One region of the Pseudovibrio sp. W74 genome, then DNA from elsewhere that is predicted to be linked to it. Evidence: predicted binding sites of a transcription regulator. Region 1 holds the regulator's gene; each other region holds the start of a gene.
The links. Region 1 encodes LexA, which represses DNA repair genes until DNA is damaged. Its sites were predicted from a motif close to TGTTCNNNNTGTGTTCNG; they were not measured.
Positions count from the first base shown of each region.

Region 2: uvrA (excinuclease ABC subunit UvrA) is a predicted target of LexA. The motif match lies at 2,613-2,630, and genes of this name have one in related genera.
Region 3: PsW74_RS03825 (YifB family Mg chelatase-like AAA ATPase) is a predicted target of LexA. The motif match lies at 2,108-2,125, and genes of this name have one in related genera.
Region 4: PsW74_RS23210 (PA0069 family radical SAM protein) is a predicted target of LexA. The motif match lies at 2,813-2,830, and genes of this name have one in related genera.

Region 1 covers NZ_LMCJ01000017.1:462,080-466,631, forward strand. Annotated here, with positions in the region: gene trpD (anthranilate phosphoribosyltransferase) at 1-65, shown strand, start outside; gene trpC (indole-3-glycerol phosphate synthase TrpC) at 79-870, shown strand; gene moaC (cyclic pyranopterin monophosphate synthase MoaC) at 928-1,431, shown strand; gene glp (gephyrin-like molybdotransferase Glp) at 1,428-2,642, shown strand; gene lexA (transcriptional repressor LexA) at 2,892-3,614, shown strand; gene PsW74_RS13430 (ComEC/Rec2 family competence protein) at 3,510-4,552, opposite strand, start outside.
Region 2 covers NZ_LMCJ01000021.1:107,883-112,434, forward strand. Annotated here, with positions in the region: gene PsW74_RS15090 (cold-shock protein) at 1-493, opposite strand, end outside; gene PsW74_RS15095 (VOC family protein) at 911-1,351, shown strand; tRNA gene PsW74_RS15100 (tRNA-Glu) at 1,542-1,616, shown strand; gene PsW74_RS15105 (single-stranded DNA-binding protein) at 1,884-2,441, opposite strand; gene uvrA (excinuclease ABC subunit UvrA) at 2,843-4,552, shown strand, end outside.
Region 3 covers NZ_LMCJ01000004.1:142,280-146,831, reverse strand. Annotated here, with positions in the region: gene PsW74_RS03830 (PAS domain-containing hybrid sensor histidine kinase/response regulator) at 1-467, opposite strand, end outside; gene PsW74_RS03825 (YifB family Mg chelatase-like AAA ATPase) at 535-2,061, opposite strand; gene gshB (glutathione synthase) at 2,254-3,228, opposite strand; gene PsW74_RS03815 (YraN family protein) at 3,347-3,754, opposite strand; gene rsmI (16S rRNA (cytidine(1402)-2'-O)-methyltransferase) at 3,720-4,552, opposite strand, start outside.
Region 4 covers NZ_LMCJ01000057.1:44,637-49,188, reverse strand. Annotated here, with positions in the region: gene PsW74_RS23215 (ribonuclease HII) at 953-1,606, opposite strand; gene PsW74_RS23210 (PA0069 family radical SAM protein) at 1,660-2,715, opposite strand; gene PsW74_RS23205 (glycosyltransferase) at 2,901-3,494, shown strand; gene PsW74_RS23200 (ceramidase domain-containing protein) at 3,518-4,198, shown strand; gene PsW74_RS23195 (NADP-dependent malic enzyme) at 4,317-4,552, shown strand, end outside.

The DNA of each region.
Region 1 (4,552 bases):
TTTCCCGACTGGACAAACTTGTTGAAGCCTCCGACGCTGCAACAGCTGCCAATATGAAACTCTAAGACCACGGATCCCATGTCAGATATCCTTAAGAAAATCGAAGCTTACAAACGTGAAGAAATTGCTGCTGCCAAAGCGCAAACTTCATTGGCTGATCTGAATGAGGCGATTAAAGCAGCAACACCAACACGCGGCTTTGCAGATGCCTTGAAAGCCAAGCATGCGAACGGTGAATACGCCCTGATCGCAGAGGTTAAAAAAGCAAGTCCATCCAAGGGATTGATCCGCGCTGACTTCAACCCGCCCGCACTCGCCAAAGCCTATGAAAACGGTGGGGCAGCATGCTTGTCCGTATTGACGGACACACCATCCTTTCAGGGCAAACCAGATTTTCTTGTAGCAGCTCGCGCTGAAGTCTCTCTGCCAGTTCTGCGCAAAGATTTCCTTTATGACACCTATCAGGTTCATGAAGCACGCGCATGGGGCGCTGACTGTATTTTGATCATTATGGCAGCTGTTGACGACCATCTGGCCAAAGAGTTGGAAGACGCCGCCTTTGAACTGGGCATGGATGCGCTTATCGAAGTTCATGACGAAGCTGAGTTGGAACGCGCACTGAAGCTCTCCTCTCCGCTTGTTGGCATCAACAATCGCAATCTAAAAACCTTCGAGACATCTCTGGAAACCAGCGAGCGGCTCGCACCACTGATCCCGCAAGATCGAATCATCGTTGGCGAGAGCGGCCTGTTCACTCCGGAAGACCTCTCCCGAATGGAAAACTCCGGCATCTCCACCTTCCTCATCGGCGAAAGCCTGATGCGTCAGGAAGATGTGGAAACCGCAACCAAAGCTTTGCTTAAACGCTAAAAATCAACTGCTTGGCAAAAGCAGACACCTGAACAAACTGTGTCCAGAGGCAAGAAAATGTCAGAACTTTCTCCAAAACTCACTCACTTAGATGACAGCGGTGCGGCTCATATGGTCGACATTTCGGAGAAAGAGGTTACCTCACGCATTGCCCGAGCAGGCGGTCAGGTAAAAATGCAGCCTGAAACTCTGGACATGATCCTTTCAGGTAACGCCAAGAAAGGCGACGTGCTCGCAACGGCGCGCATTGCTGGCATCATGGCGGCCAAGAGAACTCACGAGCTGATCCCTCTCTGTCATCCTCTGGCGCTTTCCAAGGTTCAGGTGGACTTCACACCCAACCCTGAACTGCCAGGAATTGAGATCGAAGTCTTTGCAAAAGTGTCCGGCCAGACCGGTATCGAGATGGAAGCACTTACAGCTGCCTCCGTTGCCTGCCTGACAATTTACGATATGGCAAAAGCCGTTGATCGCTCTATGGAGATCGGTGAAATCCGGTTGCTGGAGAAGAAGGGCGGCAAGTCCGGTCACTATCTGGCTGAGGAGGATAACTCCCAATGAACTTGATCAGTATTGAAGAAGCGCTGGACCGCCTCCTGAAAGATGTGAATCCGACCGGTACCGAGCAGCTTCCACTACTTGAAGCCGGAGAACGCATTCTGGCAGAAGATGTTGCTGCAACACGAACGCAGCCTCCATTTTCCGCCTCAGCAATGGATGGATATGCCGTCAAAGCTGCTGATACGGTCGATCCAGAGACTGCTTTGAAGGTCATTGGAGAAGTCGCTGCCGGGCATAACTTCGATGGCACGTTGCAAGCCGGAGAAGCTCTGCGCATCTTTACAGGTGCACCTGTTCCAGCAGGCGTTGACGCGATTTTGATGCAGGAAAACGCCCGCCGTGACGGGGATAACCTGTTTTGCGAGGAAGCCGTTTCTGTTGGTAAGTTCATCCGCCCAGCAGGCCTCGACTTCAAAGAAGGCCAGACCCTCCTGAAGGCAGGAGCTCCACTCGGCTTCCGTGAATTGTCTCTTGCAGGCGCTATGAACCACGCAACCTTGCCAGCGCGCAAAAAGCCAGTCGTTGCGATCCTCGCAAATGGTGATGAACTCGTCGAGCCAGGTCAGATACCAGGTCCGAATCAAATCATAGCGTCCAATCAGGTCGGCATCGCAGAATTCGTCAGAAACTGTGGCGGAACGCCAATGATGCTGGGCATTGCACCAGACCAGCCTGAGGAAATCACGGCACGCGTGAAACAGGCTATTGAAGCAAAAGCCGATGTACTGGTGACACTCGGCGGTGCCTCTGTGGGCGACCACGATCTCATTCAGGACGTACTGGGCGCTGAAGGCATGGAGCTAGGCTTCTGGCGCATCGCCATGCGCCCGGGCAAGCCCCTCATGGCCGGAGCCCTTGGCCCCATGAAAGTCCTCGGCCTTCCTGGCAATCCAGTCTCCAGCCTTGTATGCGCACTCCTCTTCCTTGGCCCGCTTCTGGATAAGATGCTAGGCCGCACGGTCTCTGTGACAAATCAAGGCGTTACCAAAGCCACATTGGCGGCTGATTTGCCTGCAAATGATATGCGTCAGGACTATCTGCGCGCCAGTCTGAGTACAGACGAACACGGAGATCTGATTACAACACCGTTTGGCAAACAGGACTCTTCCATGCTTGCCTTGCTGACAAAAGCAGATGCCCTGATCATTCGCCCACCACACGCACCGGCTGCAAAGGCAGGTGAAAAAGTGGACCTGCTCAAGCTAGGCTAAATCCTGGCATCACAAGTGGGCAACCCCTGCCCACTCACCCATCAGAAACCAAATCCCCCAGTTCTAGCAGGGCTTAACCTCAACAAACCCATTGCAGAACACAATGAGAACAGGTAGAGTACGTTCGTGTTTTGTCCTTCCAATCGCAGAAGTTGAAGTCTTTCAGCTTCTTGGAATTACAAAACTGCGATTGGTCAGGAATGGCCGCTCACTTTCAATCAGCGCCTTAGGAGCGAACGGGGATAAAAGATGCTTACACAGAAGCAACACGAGCTTTTGATGTTCATCCATCAACGCTTGAAGGAAGCCGGTGTTCCGCCCTCCTTCGATGAGATGAAGGACGCGCTGGACCTCCGTTCCAAATCCGGCATTCACCGGCTGATCACAGCTCTGGAAGAGCGCGGCTTCATTCGCCGTTTGCCGAACAGAGCTCGTGCGCTGGAAATCCTCAAACTGCCAGACTCAATTTCTCCGGGCCTGAAGCCTGCCGCCAAGGAAAAAGGCTTTGCACCTGAGGTGATTGAGGGCTCCCTGAGCAAGAAAGTAGCAACGCCGCCACCTCCACGCGCCACATCACCAGACGAAGTGCCGACGCTGGAAATCCCGGTCATGGGCCGCATTGCTGCGGGTGTACCAATCGAAGCAATCCAGACACAAAGCCATACCATCGCAATGCCGGCTGATCTGATGGGGCGTGGTGAGCATTATGCGCTGGAAGTTAAAGGCGACTCCATGATCGATGCCGGTATCTTCGATGGGGATACCGTGTTGATCAAACGAGGTGACACGGCTGATAACGGCGAGATCGTTGTGGCGTTGATTGATGAAGAAGAAGCAACCTTGAAGCGCCTGCGCAAAAAAGGCGCCTCAGTCGCGCTGGAAGCGGCCAACCCCGCCTACGAAACTCGCATCTTCGGCCCGGGTCGCGTCCACGTTCAAGGCAAGATGATTGCGCTCTTCCGCCGCTATTAAATCATTGGTTGCCTGAGGCAATTTCGGATTCCAAGGCCTGCGCTGAGCATGATATGCCCAGCGCACTTTTTTTATTCTTTCCCCGCCCTTAGCGCCAGCTGAGAGCCAGATGTAAGCTGAACCTCGTTCTCCGAAAATCTTCTGGTCGATAACCAGCTCAGCCCGGCAAGCCGGAGGCGCCTGAACCTGTGTGATGACGATGGTGGCAAGATGGCAGTCAGCCTCCAAAACATCAACTGCTTTGGACTGCGCCAGCAGGATAGGTTCTGAACTTACCCTCTCTCCCTCCGCAGGCTGCTGAGGGAATATCTCAATCACACAGCCGCGCTCATCACAGGACCGATCTGAAGCCCTCACCTTGTGCTGCTTGAACGAACCCGCTGAACCCCCACCAGCGCGCAACAGGCTGTCAGCAGCAAACGACATACGCGAGGACGTCAGTCGAAACGCACCATCCTGCCCATAATAAGCAATGTGCTTGCCCGCATCCGCAATCATCAGATCAGGCGCCTTGCCACCGGCAAACATCAGGACACTCACCGTAAATGCCGGAAGTGAAAGCCATTTCAGGCGCAGCGGCATCACACACAGCACGACAATCGCTAGGATCACGAGCAGATACCCTGGAGCACTGGCAACCCCGAGACTGGTCAGCCCCTCACTGAGTGAGCTCACCCAGTAGGCAGCTTTCAGCACCAGCGCCAACCCAGCCTCCATCCCTTGCAGAAAGAACGCATCCGCACCAAACGGGATCGCCAGCAGGCTCAATAACCCAAGGGGCATAACCACAAAAGTCACCAATGGCATAGCAAGGATATTCCCCAGAACTCCATAAGGCGCAACCTGCTCAAAATGCATCGCCGCAACTGGCCCCGTGGCAGCACCTGCAATCAACGAGGTCAACGCACAAGCTAGAATCCACTTTAAGCTTACACGAC
Region 2 (4,552 bases), on a different contig from region 1:
GCACCTTTTGACCAGGCCGCAACTCAGTAATACCGAAACGACGTAGCGTTTCCATATGAATGAAGATATCTTCCGTGCCTTCGCCGCGCGTCAGGAAGCCAAAGCCCTTGACCCGGTTAAACCACTTTACTTCCGCGTCGATAAAGCTACCCTCTGGCGTCACCTGCACGTGCGTCCGAGAAGGTGGCAGCTGAGAAGGATGAACCGCATAACTCTCATCCATGGAAAGAATGCGCATAGCCTGCAATCCGCGCGGACGATTAAGAACCTCGCAAACAACACGCGCGCCTTCATACGCCGTCTGATAGCCGTCTCTGCGCAAGCATGTAACATGCAACAAGACGTCAGGCAGATCGTCTTCCGGCTCTACAAAACCATAGCCTTTACCAATATCAAACCACTTGATTGTTCCTGCCACTTGAAGAACATCTAAGGCTGTATCGTCAACCAGGTCCTCGACAGAGCCTAACTGAGGCGCCGTTTTTACCACCATGATGAATGCCCCGAAATTTGCCGCATCTGAAATGTAACGCTCGATCAAAACCGAACACCACTTGATTCCACAAAAAGAATATCATTACGCCCGACGGCAAAAAGGTAAAAAATTAACAAAGAGCTAAATGATCCCCCATTGATTTGGTTAGTGTTGTCCTATCAACACCATTTACCTGAAGTTTGGAGGGGGTATAGCTAACACTACTGAAGATTTTATCCCATGAATCCCCGCGTTACTTTCAAAGTCTCCGCTTGTCATCAGATACACACTATTGCGAAGCATACCTTGCATATTCAGAATTCAGAAATACTAGGCACCCTTCCCTCCTAGCTTTTTTCGCGCTAGCTTCGGCCAACTTCAACCTCTGCTGGTTCCCACTTCATAGAGCCAATCCCATAAAAGAAAGAGTTCGACATGCGTTATCTACACACCATGGTCCGCGTTAAAGATCTTGATGAATCCCTGAAGTTTTATTGCAGTATCTTTGGGCTGGAAGAAGTTCGCCGTCACGAAAGCGAAGCTGGCCGCTTCACGCTTGTCTTCCTGGCTGCGCCTGAAGACAAAGAAAGCTTCAGCGCATCTTCCGCACCAGCACTCGAGCTAACATACAACTGGGATCCGGAAGAGTACGCCGGAGGTCGCAACTTCGGCCACCTCGCCTATGAAGTCGACAATATCTATGAGACCTGCGAAAAGCTTCAAGCCTCTGGGATCACAATCAACCGACCACCACGCGACGGCCGTATGGCATTCATTGTTTCTCCAGATGGAATTTCCATTGAGCTTTTGCAAAAAGGTGGAAGCCTTGAACCAGCTGAGCCATGGCTTTCCATGGGCAACACCGGCAGCTGGTAATTTCAGCACAAGCATTTCAGCGCCTCAATTTCGAGTGAGGCGCTGAAATCTAACAATAATTAAGAAAAGAATAGACTAAATCCATATTTGTGGATTGTTTGAATTATAAAATTTTAAGCACTAGACAATATCCTACTGAAAACTTATAAGCCTCCTCACAGCGCGCCAAATTGCGCAAATGCTGTAGAGTGCGCCCATCGTCTAGCGGTTAGGACGCCGCCCTTTCACGGCGGAAACAGGGGTTCGATTCCCCTTGGGCGTACCAATTCTCTCCTTAAATTTATTTGTTTTGCTAACATCGCATCTTCATGCGTTGTTTCTCTATTATTTTGAGAGCAAGTACTGACGACACATCTCTGCGAACGAGCTCCCCAATCCTCATAGCCGCGACCAGTCCACTTAAGCCCAAGTAAAGTCGAAAGATAAGACTTTTACCCACGTCACTCTCTGAGCAAGACCTCACACCGGAACACAAAAAAGCCCGGCAGTGAACCTGCGCTCACTCCGGGCCATCTTGAATTGCATGCTTGGCTTAGAACGGAATTTCGTCGTCCATTCCGCCGCCGAAGCCGCCAGATGGTGCTTGACCACCTCCGCTGCCACCGCCGAAGCCGCCGCCCTGATTGCTGGAGCCGCCACCACCAAAGCCACCGCCCTGATCGTATCCGCCGCCACCGCCGCCGCTGCCGCCGAAGCCACCGGACTGGCCACCCTGGCCGCCTGCACCACCGCCTTCGCCGCGACCATCAAGCATAGTCAGCGTAGAGTTGAAGCCCTGCAAAACGATCTCGGTGGAGTATTTATCCTGGCCGCTCTGGTCCTGCCATTTGCGAGTTTGCAACTGACCTTCGATGTAAACCTTGGAGCCTTTGCGCAGGAATTGCTCGGCAACCTTTGCTAGACCTTCATTAAACACAACAACACGGTGCCATTCGGTCCGCTCACGGCGCTCGCCGCTATTACGGTCACGCCAGCTCTCCGAAGTAGCGATACGCAAGTTGACGATCGGACGACCGTCCTGCGTACGGCGAATTTCCGGATCTGCGCCCAAATTTCCAACCAAAATGACTTTATTGACGCTACCGGCCATTGAATTACTCCTAAGTCTGAACCCACCCAAAGTTTAAGCGAGTTAAGTTGGCAAGTAACCTATGCTCCGCGCTCTACAATTCAAACAGACTTTCTCAAACCCGCGGTGGTTGTCCACATTTCCTAGGCTTTCAGTCGGAATATCAGGCGCCCGCAAGCAAGGCTCTCTGCTCGTTCTATTTTTGTTCCGATACAATGCCTTGCAAAACTGCCAAGTTCAACTCTCAATTTTTCTAAAAGACAAATTTACGAGAGCAAACTCAAAAAGGCTTGCTCCTTAAAATTGTTCCGTTTATGTTCCACCTGATTTCCAGCGCTCATTCTCCTGCATTTTGAGGATCGCGCCCAGACCTGTTTTGCTTTTTATATGCGAACTCGGTATCCGTGATAAAGGACAGTTCCATGGCGAAGTCGCCAACACATGACACACAAAATACTCCCGCGCGCGCAGACCTTATGAAGCAGATCACTGTACGTGGCGCTCGCGAACATAACTTGAAGAATGTGGACCTGGATCTTCCACGAGACAGTCTGATCGTCATGACTGGCCTGTCCGGCTCGGGCAAATCTTCTCTTGCCTTCGATACGATTTACGCTGAAGGGCAGCGCCGCTACGTTGAAAGCCTGAGCGCTTACGCCCGCCAGTTCCTTGAAATGATGCAGAAACCGGACGTAGATCAGATCGACGGCCTGTCACCTGCAATCTCCATTGAGCAGAAGACTACCTCAAAAAACCCACGCTCCACAGTCGGCACAGTCACAGAAATTTATGACTATATGCGCCTTCTATTCGCGCGCGTAGGCATTCCATACTCACCGGCAACGGGCCTTCCAATTGAAAGTCAAACCGTCTCCCAAATGGTAGACCGAATTCTGACATTGGAAGAAGGAACCCGCCTTTACCTGCTGGCCCCAATCGTGCGTGGCCGCAAAGGCGAGTATAGAAAAGAACTCGCTGAGCTCATGAAAAAGGGCTTCCAGCGCGTAAAAGTTGACGGCGAGTATTATGAAATCGCCGATGCGCCCACTCTGGATAAGAAGTTCAAACACGATATTGATGTCGTTGTTGACCGTATCGTTGTGCGCGAAGACATGGCTGGCCGCCTGGCAGATTCTCTAGAAACCGCACTGGAGCTGGCCGAAGGCCTCGCTACCGTTGAGTTTGCAGATCAGCAGGATGAAAAAGGCAAAGCAAAGCAGCTCATTTTCTCTGAAAAGTTCGCTTGCCCGGTGTCCGGCTTCACCATCCCGGAGATTGAACCGCGTCTGTTCTCGTTCAACAACCCGTTTGGCGCATGCCCGACTTGCGATGGTCTCGGCACAAAACTGGCGTTTGAAGCCGAACTCGTTGTACCGGACCAAACCCTGTCCCTTCGAGGCGGCGCGATCCTGCCATGGTCAAAAACCGGCTCAACCTCTCCTTATTACACGCAAACACTGGAAGCATTGGCCAAGCATCATAAGCAGCCAATGACCAAAGCCTGGAAAGACCTTCCGGAAGACTTCCGCAATGCGGTGCTATTCGGAACCGGCAACACAAAAGTGCAGTTTGTTTATGATGACGGCACCCGCTCTTACAAAACCGAAAAGCCATTCGAAGGCGTTGTCGGCAACATCGAGCGGCGCTGGCGTGAAACAGATTCTCAGATGGTGCGCGATGAGCTCTCACGCTACCAATCCGACCATGCTTGCGATGCTTGTAAAGGCTACCGCCTCAAGCCTGAGGCTCTTTGCGTCAAAATAGCAGATCGCCATATAGGCGAGATCACAGCCCTTTCCATCAAAACCGCACATGACTGGTTCTCCAGCATTGATGAAAAGCTCTCCGATAAACAAAACGAAATCGCATATCGCATCCTCAAGGAAATCCGTGAGCGCTTGAAGTTCCTCAACGATGTTGGTCTGGAATACCTTTCCATGGACCGCTCTTCCGGAACCTTGTCTGGTGGTGAGAGCCAACGTATTCGCCTGGCCTCCCAGATCGGTTCCGGCCTGACCGGTGTTCTTTATGTTCTGGATGAGCCATCAATCGGCCTGCATCAGCGCGACAATGCCCGCCTTCTGGAAACCTTGAAACACCTGCGTAACTTGGGCAACACCGTTATCGTGGTA
Region 3 (4,552 bases), on a different contig from region 1:
CCAGTCGGAAAATTGCGTTTGCCTGCATCATTCACGGAAAGCACCAGGCCTTCGCTGTCACAACGGATCACGATAGCGCCCAGCGCATCCAGAATAGAGCGGTGCCGATCATCTGCTTCGCGCAGTTGCCAGTCAGCATCACTGGCTAATTCGGATGGATCTTCAAGTTGTTCAACTTCACTGCGGATCTGAGCTGTTTTCCAGCTTTGTGCGATAACATCACTTGCCGGAAATCGGCGAAACAACACGGCGCCAGCTCCAAAGGCAAGCAATACAACATAGAGGCTTTGTGCAGATCGCCAATCAGTCAGCAGCAGCGCAATCAGCAAGCATATAACGCCCACGAAAATGGAGAGGCTCTTTAGAACAAAGGAGGATTTCTCGGTGATTTCGCTTTGCTTAATCAGAGACACGCGGGCCTGAGTAACAACATGGGTGCTCTCCTCAGTTTTTAGTCTCCGTTTCAACACTGCTTTTGCTCCACCCGAACTATTTCGGTAAATCAGTAAAATTCAATTGGTAGGATATAACAGATTACGCGGCGGCCAAATAGGCGGAAGAGCGCTTGAAGCTCAGGGCCTCGGCCAGGTGAATACGCTGAACGGAATCTGACCCGTCCATATCTGCAATTGTCCGCGATAGTTTCAGAACCCGATGGTAGCCACGTGCAGAAAGACCAAACTGTATGGATGCCTGTTCAATCAACTCCTTACTGCCCTGATCCAGCGCAACAATTTGCTCAATGGTCCGCGCGCTGGCATGTGCATTGACGGTGATGTCTAGTCCAAGGGAGACATAACGGGCTTGCTGAATTGTACGAGCACGTGCCACACGTTGAGCAACCACTTCCGAGCTCTCTGAAGTGTGCGGGCTGATCAGGTCTCTTGCAGAAACTGCGGGAACATGAAGTTGCAGATCCATCCGATCAAGAAACGGCCCGGAAACTCGCGACTGATAAGAACTGGCGCATTTATCGCCTCGCCTGCAAGTGTGCCCCGGTTCTCCTGCATAACCGCAACGGCAAGGGTTCATCGCGGCAACCACTTGCACCATAGATGGGTAGCTCACACGATAATTGGCACGAACAATCGTCGCCACACCGTTCTCAATAGGCTGTCTCAAGCTGTCCAGAACGGAACTATCGAACTCTGGCAGTTCATCCAAAAAAAGTACACCATTGTGAGCCATGGACACTTCGCCGGGTCTGGCTTTTATGCCACCGCCAACCAGTGAGGCCATGGAGGCAGAGTGATGCGGTGCCCGGAAGGGACGTTGATTGCTCAAGGCACCATCTTCCAGCTCACCTGATATGGAAGCGATCATGGAAACTTCCAGCAGTTCGCGCGCTGATAGTGGCGGTAAAAGAGCAGGTAACCTGCTCGCGAGTAAGGTCTTTCCAGAGCCTGGAGGGCCAATCATCATCAGGTTATGAGAGCCAGCCGCTGCAATCTCCAGTGCTCGCTTCGCTGTTTCTTGCCCTCGAATATCGGCAAGGTCTAATGAACTAGCAGCTTGTGGAGAGCTACGCGGTTTTGGGGCAGAAAGAGTAATGTCACCTTTCAAGGCGCGGTAGAGCTGAACCAGTGATCCCGCAGCCATAATTTTCAGGTTCTCATCCGCCCATGCCGCTTCAGAGCCGCAACTTGCTGGACAAATCAAACCTTTCCCGTTTGCAACAGCAGCGATTGCAGCTGGAAGGGCTCCGTTCACGTGCGAAATGCTGCCATCTAGTGAGAGCTCACCCAGAACGAGGAAGCCTTCGACAGCTTCCGCAGGCAGTGCCCCCATCGCCACTAAGAGGCCAAGCGCAATCGGAAGGTCATAATGAGATCCTTCCTTAGGTAGGTCAGCCGGAGCCAGATTAACCGTCACACGTTTGGCTGGTAGCGCGAGGCCGGAAGCAATGAGTGCTGACCGAACCCGCTCCTTGCTCTCTGCAATCGCCTTATCGGGCAGGCCAACAAGAGTGAAATAGACAGAACCGGGGCTAATCTGGACCTGCACGTCAACATTTGCAGCGTCGACACCCTGAAAGGAAACGGTAGAGATGCGAGCGAACACCAGACACTCCTGCGACCACAATTTATCATCATTGTAGTAATTAAGCAGGAACGAACAGGAAACACACAAGCCTTGAATACTCAGAAATACGAAAGCCCCCATAAGAAGCTCTATCTGAAATCTCTGAGTTCATAATTGAAAGTCACTGGGAAAAAGAAAAGCCCTGTCAAACAACAGGGCCCTTGATATTTTTTAGCCTTCAAGCTTTTTCTCAAGCACATCCCAGACCATGCCGGCCACATCTGGCCCGCCCAGCTTCTGGATTGCGCGAATGCCAGTCGGAGCTGTCACGTTGATTTCAGTGAGGTTTCCGTCAATCACATCGATACCAACGAGAATGAGTCCTTGCTCCTTCAGTGTCGGCCCAAGGCGCGCGCAAATCTCTCTTTCGCGCTCAGTCAAATCACTGTCTTTTGGAGACCCACCGCGTACCATGTTGGAGCGCAGGTCACCTTCTGCAGGGACACGGTTTACTGCACCAGCAAACTCGCCATCGACCAACAGAATGCGCTTATCGCCATGTTTCACATTTGGCAGGAACTTCTGAATAACCCAAGGCTCGCGAAATGTGACGGAGAAGAAGTCATAAAGAGAACCGTAGTTCAGGTCATCCTTGGTCACGCGGAAAACAGCAGCTCCGCCATGTCCAAATAACGGCTTCATTACAATATCGCTATGGATATTGCGGAACTCGTCGATCTCTTCGCGATCATGAGTAATCAGCGTTGGTGGCATCAGGTCTGCAAACTGGGTCACAAACAATTTCTCTGGCGCATTACGCACAGAGACTGGATTGTTCAGGACCAGCGTTGTCTCGGAAAGCTTTTCGAGAATATGGGTTGCTGCGATGTAAGCCAGATCAAACGGAGGATCCTGACGCATCAGAACGACATCCATATCAGACATGTCAACGCGCTGAGGCTCACCAAAACTGAAGTGATTGCCAGCTTCGTCGCGCACGGTTACCGGCTCAACGCGGCACATAACCTTTTCACCCCACAGGGCCAGACGCTCTGGTGTGTAATGATACAGCTCATAACCACGGTCCTGCGCTTCTAGCATCAGAGCAAAAGCACTGTCGCCCGCAATGTTGATGGTTGAGATATGGTCCATCTGAACGGCGACTTTAAGCGGCCGCTTGGCACCAGAAGAAGCTGCTTGGGACATGAGGCACTCCTGAAATAACGCTGGGATAGAAATCCATGTAAATAAAAATGGATGTTAGCTGCAGATATGTGGGTCAGAAAGCAATTTGTCTACATTTTTGCGATAAAATATTTGTTTCCTAAAAAATTTCAGCTTCAAAAAGATTAGGGAAGTGCTGGGCTTCTCCATATTTGGGAAGAATAACCGCATCAAATCGCAAGGTTTTTCCAACCACATCGTTGTGATGGGAAACCCATTCTCGAGCGGCATTTGCAATCCTTCGTTGAGAGCGTTGCGTGATTGCATATAAGCCATCATCCACACCCCGCCTGGCTTTCACCTCCACAAACACGATCGTCTGGTCTTGTTCGGCGATCAAATCGATCTCGCCCTGCTTGGTTTTGTAGCGTCTTTCAAGAATCTGCCAGCCCGCTTGGCGAAGCAGCATCTCTGCTTTCAGCTCCGCCTGTAGTCCTTTTCGATAAGCAGCCTGCTTCTTAAGAAGGTTGCTTTTAGTCGCTCTCGGGCTCTTCTGCGGTTCCTGCATTTTTCAGCTCCATAGCACGGGCATAAATCGTCTTTCGATCCACCCCGGTTGCTTTGGAGACTTTCTTCGCTGCTGCGCTTACTGGCATTTCTTTCAATGCCTCGAGCAACAGTTCGTCTGCATCAACCTCGGTCAGTTCCTGCTCTTCAGGTGGTGAGACAAGAATAACAATTTCTCCCTTAGGGCGATCCCCCGAATAGAAATCACTCAGTTCTGCAAGGGTACCACGCTGGAAGGTCTCAAACCGCTTGGTCAGCTCGCGTGCAACAGCTGCTTTACGCTTCCCAAGAATTTCAGTCATATCGACAAGAGAAGCCCCAACTCTGTGAGGGCTCTCATAAAACACCAGTGTCGCCGGAATATCTCTCAGTTCTTCAAGACGTTTCTTTCTGCCGTGGGTCTTATTGGGCAGAAAGCCAGCAAACAAAATAGTGTCAGAGGGTAAACCGGCGCCAACCAGACCGCTCAACATGGCTGAGGCACCTGGAATTGGCACCACCTTGTGTCCGTGCTCCACCACATCACCAACAAGCCGAAAGCCGGGATCAGAGATGAGCGGCGTACCAGCATCGGAAACCAATGCAACGGCTCGTCCAGCACCCAATGCCTCCAAAATCTTAGGCAGTTGCCTGTGAGCATTGTGCTCATGATAGGTCATCATCTGCGTGCGGATGCCATAACGCTGCAACAAGACACCCGTCACACGAGTATCCTCGCAGGCAATAAGATCACAAGCAGCCAAAGTTTCCAGCGCACGGATTGTGATGTCTTGCAAATTGCCGATTGGGGTCGAAACGA
Region 4 (4,552 bases), on a different contig from region 1:
GGCCAAATATGCAGCTATGTGTCCATTGGGCCTATTAGGTTGGCAAATGCGGAGATAGATAAATTCTACACGAAGGGCGCACCAATCAAAATATCCACGAGCGGATCATCGGCGGAGATGATCGACATACAGCGTTTACTTCTGCAAACGCAGGAAACTTGGCAAAAGCACTTTGGATGATCTAGAGGCACGATCATCACCATCTGAGAGGGTGAATCCAATTCAGAGATGCTTTGTGTGCCGTGCAGGTCGCGTCGCGTTAAAGAGGATCCAGAACACCTGAACCCCAAGCAGAAAGATGTAGACTTTGAGTATGGTGAATGGGAACAGAGACATAGCGATTAGATCTGCAAAAATGTTCCTCTGATTCAAAGCCTTTAACTGCGGACCGTCTTTAGCTTGGAGAGAGTATCCGAACCCATCAAACTGGAAATAGACACCAAGGTGCTCCGCTTTCTGGGGGGATGTGGGAAGGGAATGGCCGGAGCATTTTTCGACTACTTTTGCCGATTGGGTTTCACCCAATGGGGATCCGCTAAATGAATACAGCTGGAAGCTTGGACTTGGAGCGCGCTTGTGTGTGCAATCAATGACACGATTATCCGGAGAGATCCTGAATACTCCAGTGACAGCTGTCTTTCCTAAGAAGAAACCAGAGAGAAATCCATGCTCTCGATGGTAAATCTGTATGCGATTCCAATAGGGCACGTAGGTTACAACAAATTCACCATCAACTGACAGTTCAGTATGTTCTACGAGTGGAAGCTCGACATGTGTGAGTTTGCTCCCACCATGGAAATAAGCAACTCCATGAATCAGAAAGCTCATGAATAGAGATAGGGCAAAATATAAAATGAAACAGCGCGCGAGCCTGTTTGTAAATAACTGTTTTAAATCGTCGGATGTCATCATATTACTGCTGAAAGCCACCCCCGTATTCAACCTGACCAGACTACCCCTCAATCATCTCCCGAATAGGCCGGAAGGAACAGCGGTGGAGCGGGGTTACGCCGTGTGCTGCCAGCGCCTCCTGATGCTGTTTGGTGCCGTAGCCTTTGTGTTTGGCAAAGCCGTACTCCGGGAGGTACCTGTCCATCTTCACCATCAGACGGTCTCTCGTCACCTTGGCAACGATAGAAGCAGCTGAGATGGCGAGGCAGCGGCCATCACCCTTGATCAGCGCTTGCCCTTCCTGCGGCAGGTGATGGGGCACATCCTTGCCATCAATGAAGAACCGTTTCACCGGAACGCTGAGCGAGCGGGCGCAGGTGCGCATGCCCTGCAAGGTTGCTTCGCGAATGTTGATCCGGTCAACGGTCTGCGCACTTTGCACGCACACACTCACATCAGCCATCTCAAGGATCTGCTCAAAGAGCTCCTCGCGCTTGGCCTCGGTCAACTTCTTGGAATCGTTCAGTCCCTCTGGCAGGTTGTCGTAATCGAGGCTGGCTGCTGCAACCACCACAGGGCCAGCCCATGGCCCGCGCCCGGCTTCATCAATACCGGCAAACCGCCCTTGCAGGTCTTGCTCAACAGAGCGCTCAAAGCGCAGGTCAGGAGCATCAGGAAAGGCGATATCAAAGAGGGAGTTTGCAAAATACGACATGCGCCTCATTGCCATGCAGCCCGGCAGCTTTCAAGCATCAAAACACGCCTCGTCTACAACAATGAAAGCTGCACACCGCCGCAAGTTGGTTTGATGAAATGGTCACAGGACAACTTCATTGAGCGCGAGGATAAACCCTTGCTCTTACACGCCAGCTGAAAGCGCTTTGCCAGCTGGTCAGCGTAAGGACCTTTACCCTTGAAGCGCTGCGTCCACTGAGCGTCATAGTCCTTTCCATCACGCATGGAACGCAAAAGGCTCAGCACACGCCGGTAACTGCCCGGAGCTTCCCGCAAAAGCCATTCCTTGAAGAGTTCAGAAACCTCTCGAGGAAGGCGCAGCAAAATGTAACTGGCCTCTGTCGCACCATGCTCCTTACAAACCTCAAGAATGCTCTCAAGTTCATGATCCGTCAGTCCGGGAATGATCGGAGCTGCCAGCACAGCGGTTGGAATACCCGCATCAGACAGTGCCTTGATCGCTTGCAAACGGCGAGGCGGCGTTGACGCGCGCGGTTCAAGGCTCCGCGCGATCTTCCGGTCCAGTGTGGTCACAGAAATTGCCACCTTTGCCAGATTACGCTCTGCCATTTCGCTGAGAATATCGATGTCCCGCATGACCAGCGCTGACTTGGTGACAATGGTCACCGGATGGCCCGTCTTGTTCAAAACCTCCAGAACATCGCGCATGATTTTGTGCGTGCGTTCAATCGGCTGATAGGGATCAGTGTTGGTGCCAATCGCAATGGGTTTGGGTTGATAAGAGGATGCACCCAGCTCCCGCTCCAGCACCTGTGCTGCATTGGGCTTGGCAAACAAGCGGCTTTCAAAATCCAGCCCTGGCGACAAGCCCATATACGCATGGGTTGGCCGCGCAAAGCAGTAGATGCAGCCATGCTCACAGCCCCGATACGGATTGATCGAGCGATCAAAAGGCAGGTCAGGAGAGCTGTTCTTGGTGATCACATGCCGCGCAGTCTCAATCTGCACTTCTGTCTTGATCGGCGGAAGTTCATCAATTGTTCCCCAGCCATCATCCATCAGTTCCCGGCTTTCCGCCTCAAACCGGCCAGCTTTGTTGGAATGTGCCGCACGGCCCCGACCTGTCATGTTGACCGGGAGCGAAGATCCCAAAGGATCAGCGGCCACAGTTTCGGCCCTGTGATTTTGTGCAGTTGACATGGGGCATGCACTTTCATCTTCTTATGAGAACATAAGTGGAACATTGCTCAAAATATCTGGATTTGCAAGCCTTTACTTTCCAAAGATAAGGCAAATCACTGTAAGCTGTTGGAATGATTAGCGCACTTATTCCCACCTATAACAGCGAGCACCGGCTGGTGCTCACCCTGTCCGCTCTGGTTCCGGCTTCCGCAGAAGGCATCCTGAAAGAAGTCATTATCACCGACGAAGGCTCATCTGATGGGACCGAGATTGTCGCGGATGCCAGCGGTGCGGATTTCGTCAGCACCACCTCAAAATCTGGTTTCGCTCTGGCCGAAGGGCTCAAACGGTGCACCCGTTCCAACTGGGTTTTGCTCATTCAGCCCGGCGCTATTCTGCAAGCGGGCTGGCAGGCAGAAGCCGTATCCTTCATAGAGAGCGCGGAGCGGGTCGGAACTGAGCAGAATCTGGTCGGTGTGTTTCCCAGCCGCACAGAAGAATTCGGCACTGTGGCACAGCTCAAGCAGAAACTTATCACCCTCACGCATCGCTTGCTAAAAGCATCATGCCACCAGCTCCCCATGCTGATCTACAAAGACCACCTGCAACAAGCGCTGGCGAACGCGTCAGGAATGAACCGGCAAGATCAGCTCCAGAAGGTTTTGAGGGCTAGCCGGGTCCATTGGTTGAACGGTACAGTGATCTTTCAAAATACGGCGAGATAACGCGGTACCAGCTTGGAGGGCTCATGGATTGGAATCGACACCTGAACCAATACTGCGAGCGCACCTCCGATGCATTCTGGTCTGAGCCACTCAATGCAGCGAGCAACGCTGCTTTTATCATTGCCGCGCTGATTGCCCTTCAATTCTGGTTGAACGCACGCAGTAACGCAAAAAAAACGCATTCAACGCAAACCAACGCACAAGATAACGCAGCTTTGGTTCTCATTGCTCTGCTGACCATAATTGGGATTGGCTCATTCCTGTTCCACACCTTCGCAACCCTCTGGTCAATGCTGGCTGATGTCATCCCGATTGCGATCTTCATGCTGGTTTACTTCTACCTTGCCACGCGTCGATACATGGATGCCAACCTCTTGATATCACTGGGCGCAACGCTGCTCTTCTTTGGGGCAATGGCATTTGGCCCAAGGCTGTTTGAGGGGATACTCGGATCCACTGCTGGCTACTTCCCGGCACTCCTCGCAATCCTGCTTTTTGCAGGCCTGACCCGCAGCAAAAAAAGGCAAACATCCAACGCTCTGTTAGCCGCAGGCGTAGTCTTCGCACTTTCGATGAGTTTCCGGATTTTGGACGAGCCAATTTGCTCGATTTTGCCAGTTGGAACACATTCCTTGTGGCATATTTTGAATGCAATTGTTTTGCTTATTCTAATTCGCGCATTTATACGCTTTAAGACGTATTGAGATACTGCAAAATCCTAGGCGATGGTCTAGTTTTTGCAAAACTGCGACATCTGAACCGGAAGTCATAGTGATTCCCGGTGGCGAGCCGCTCATTCACTCGGTCAGGCAAGAATAGACGATGACGGACAAAAAACGCCCTACCTCCGGCGAACTCGATGAACAAGCGCTCTTTTACCATGAGTATCCGCGCGCGGGTAAATTGGAAATTCAGGCAACTAAGCCATTGGGAAACCAGCGAGATTTGGCGCTTGCCTATTCTCCGGGTGTGGCTGCTCCGTGTTTGGCAATCCATAAGGATGAGTCAAAAGCGGCTGACTATACCGCACGTCAAAACCTTGTTGGTGTCATCTCCAA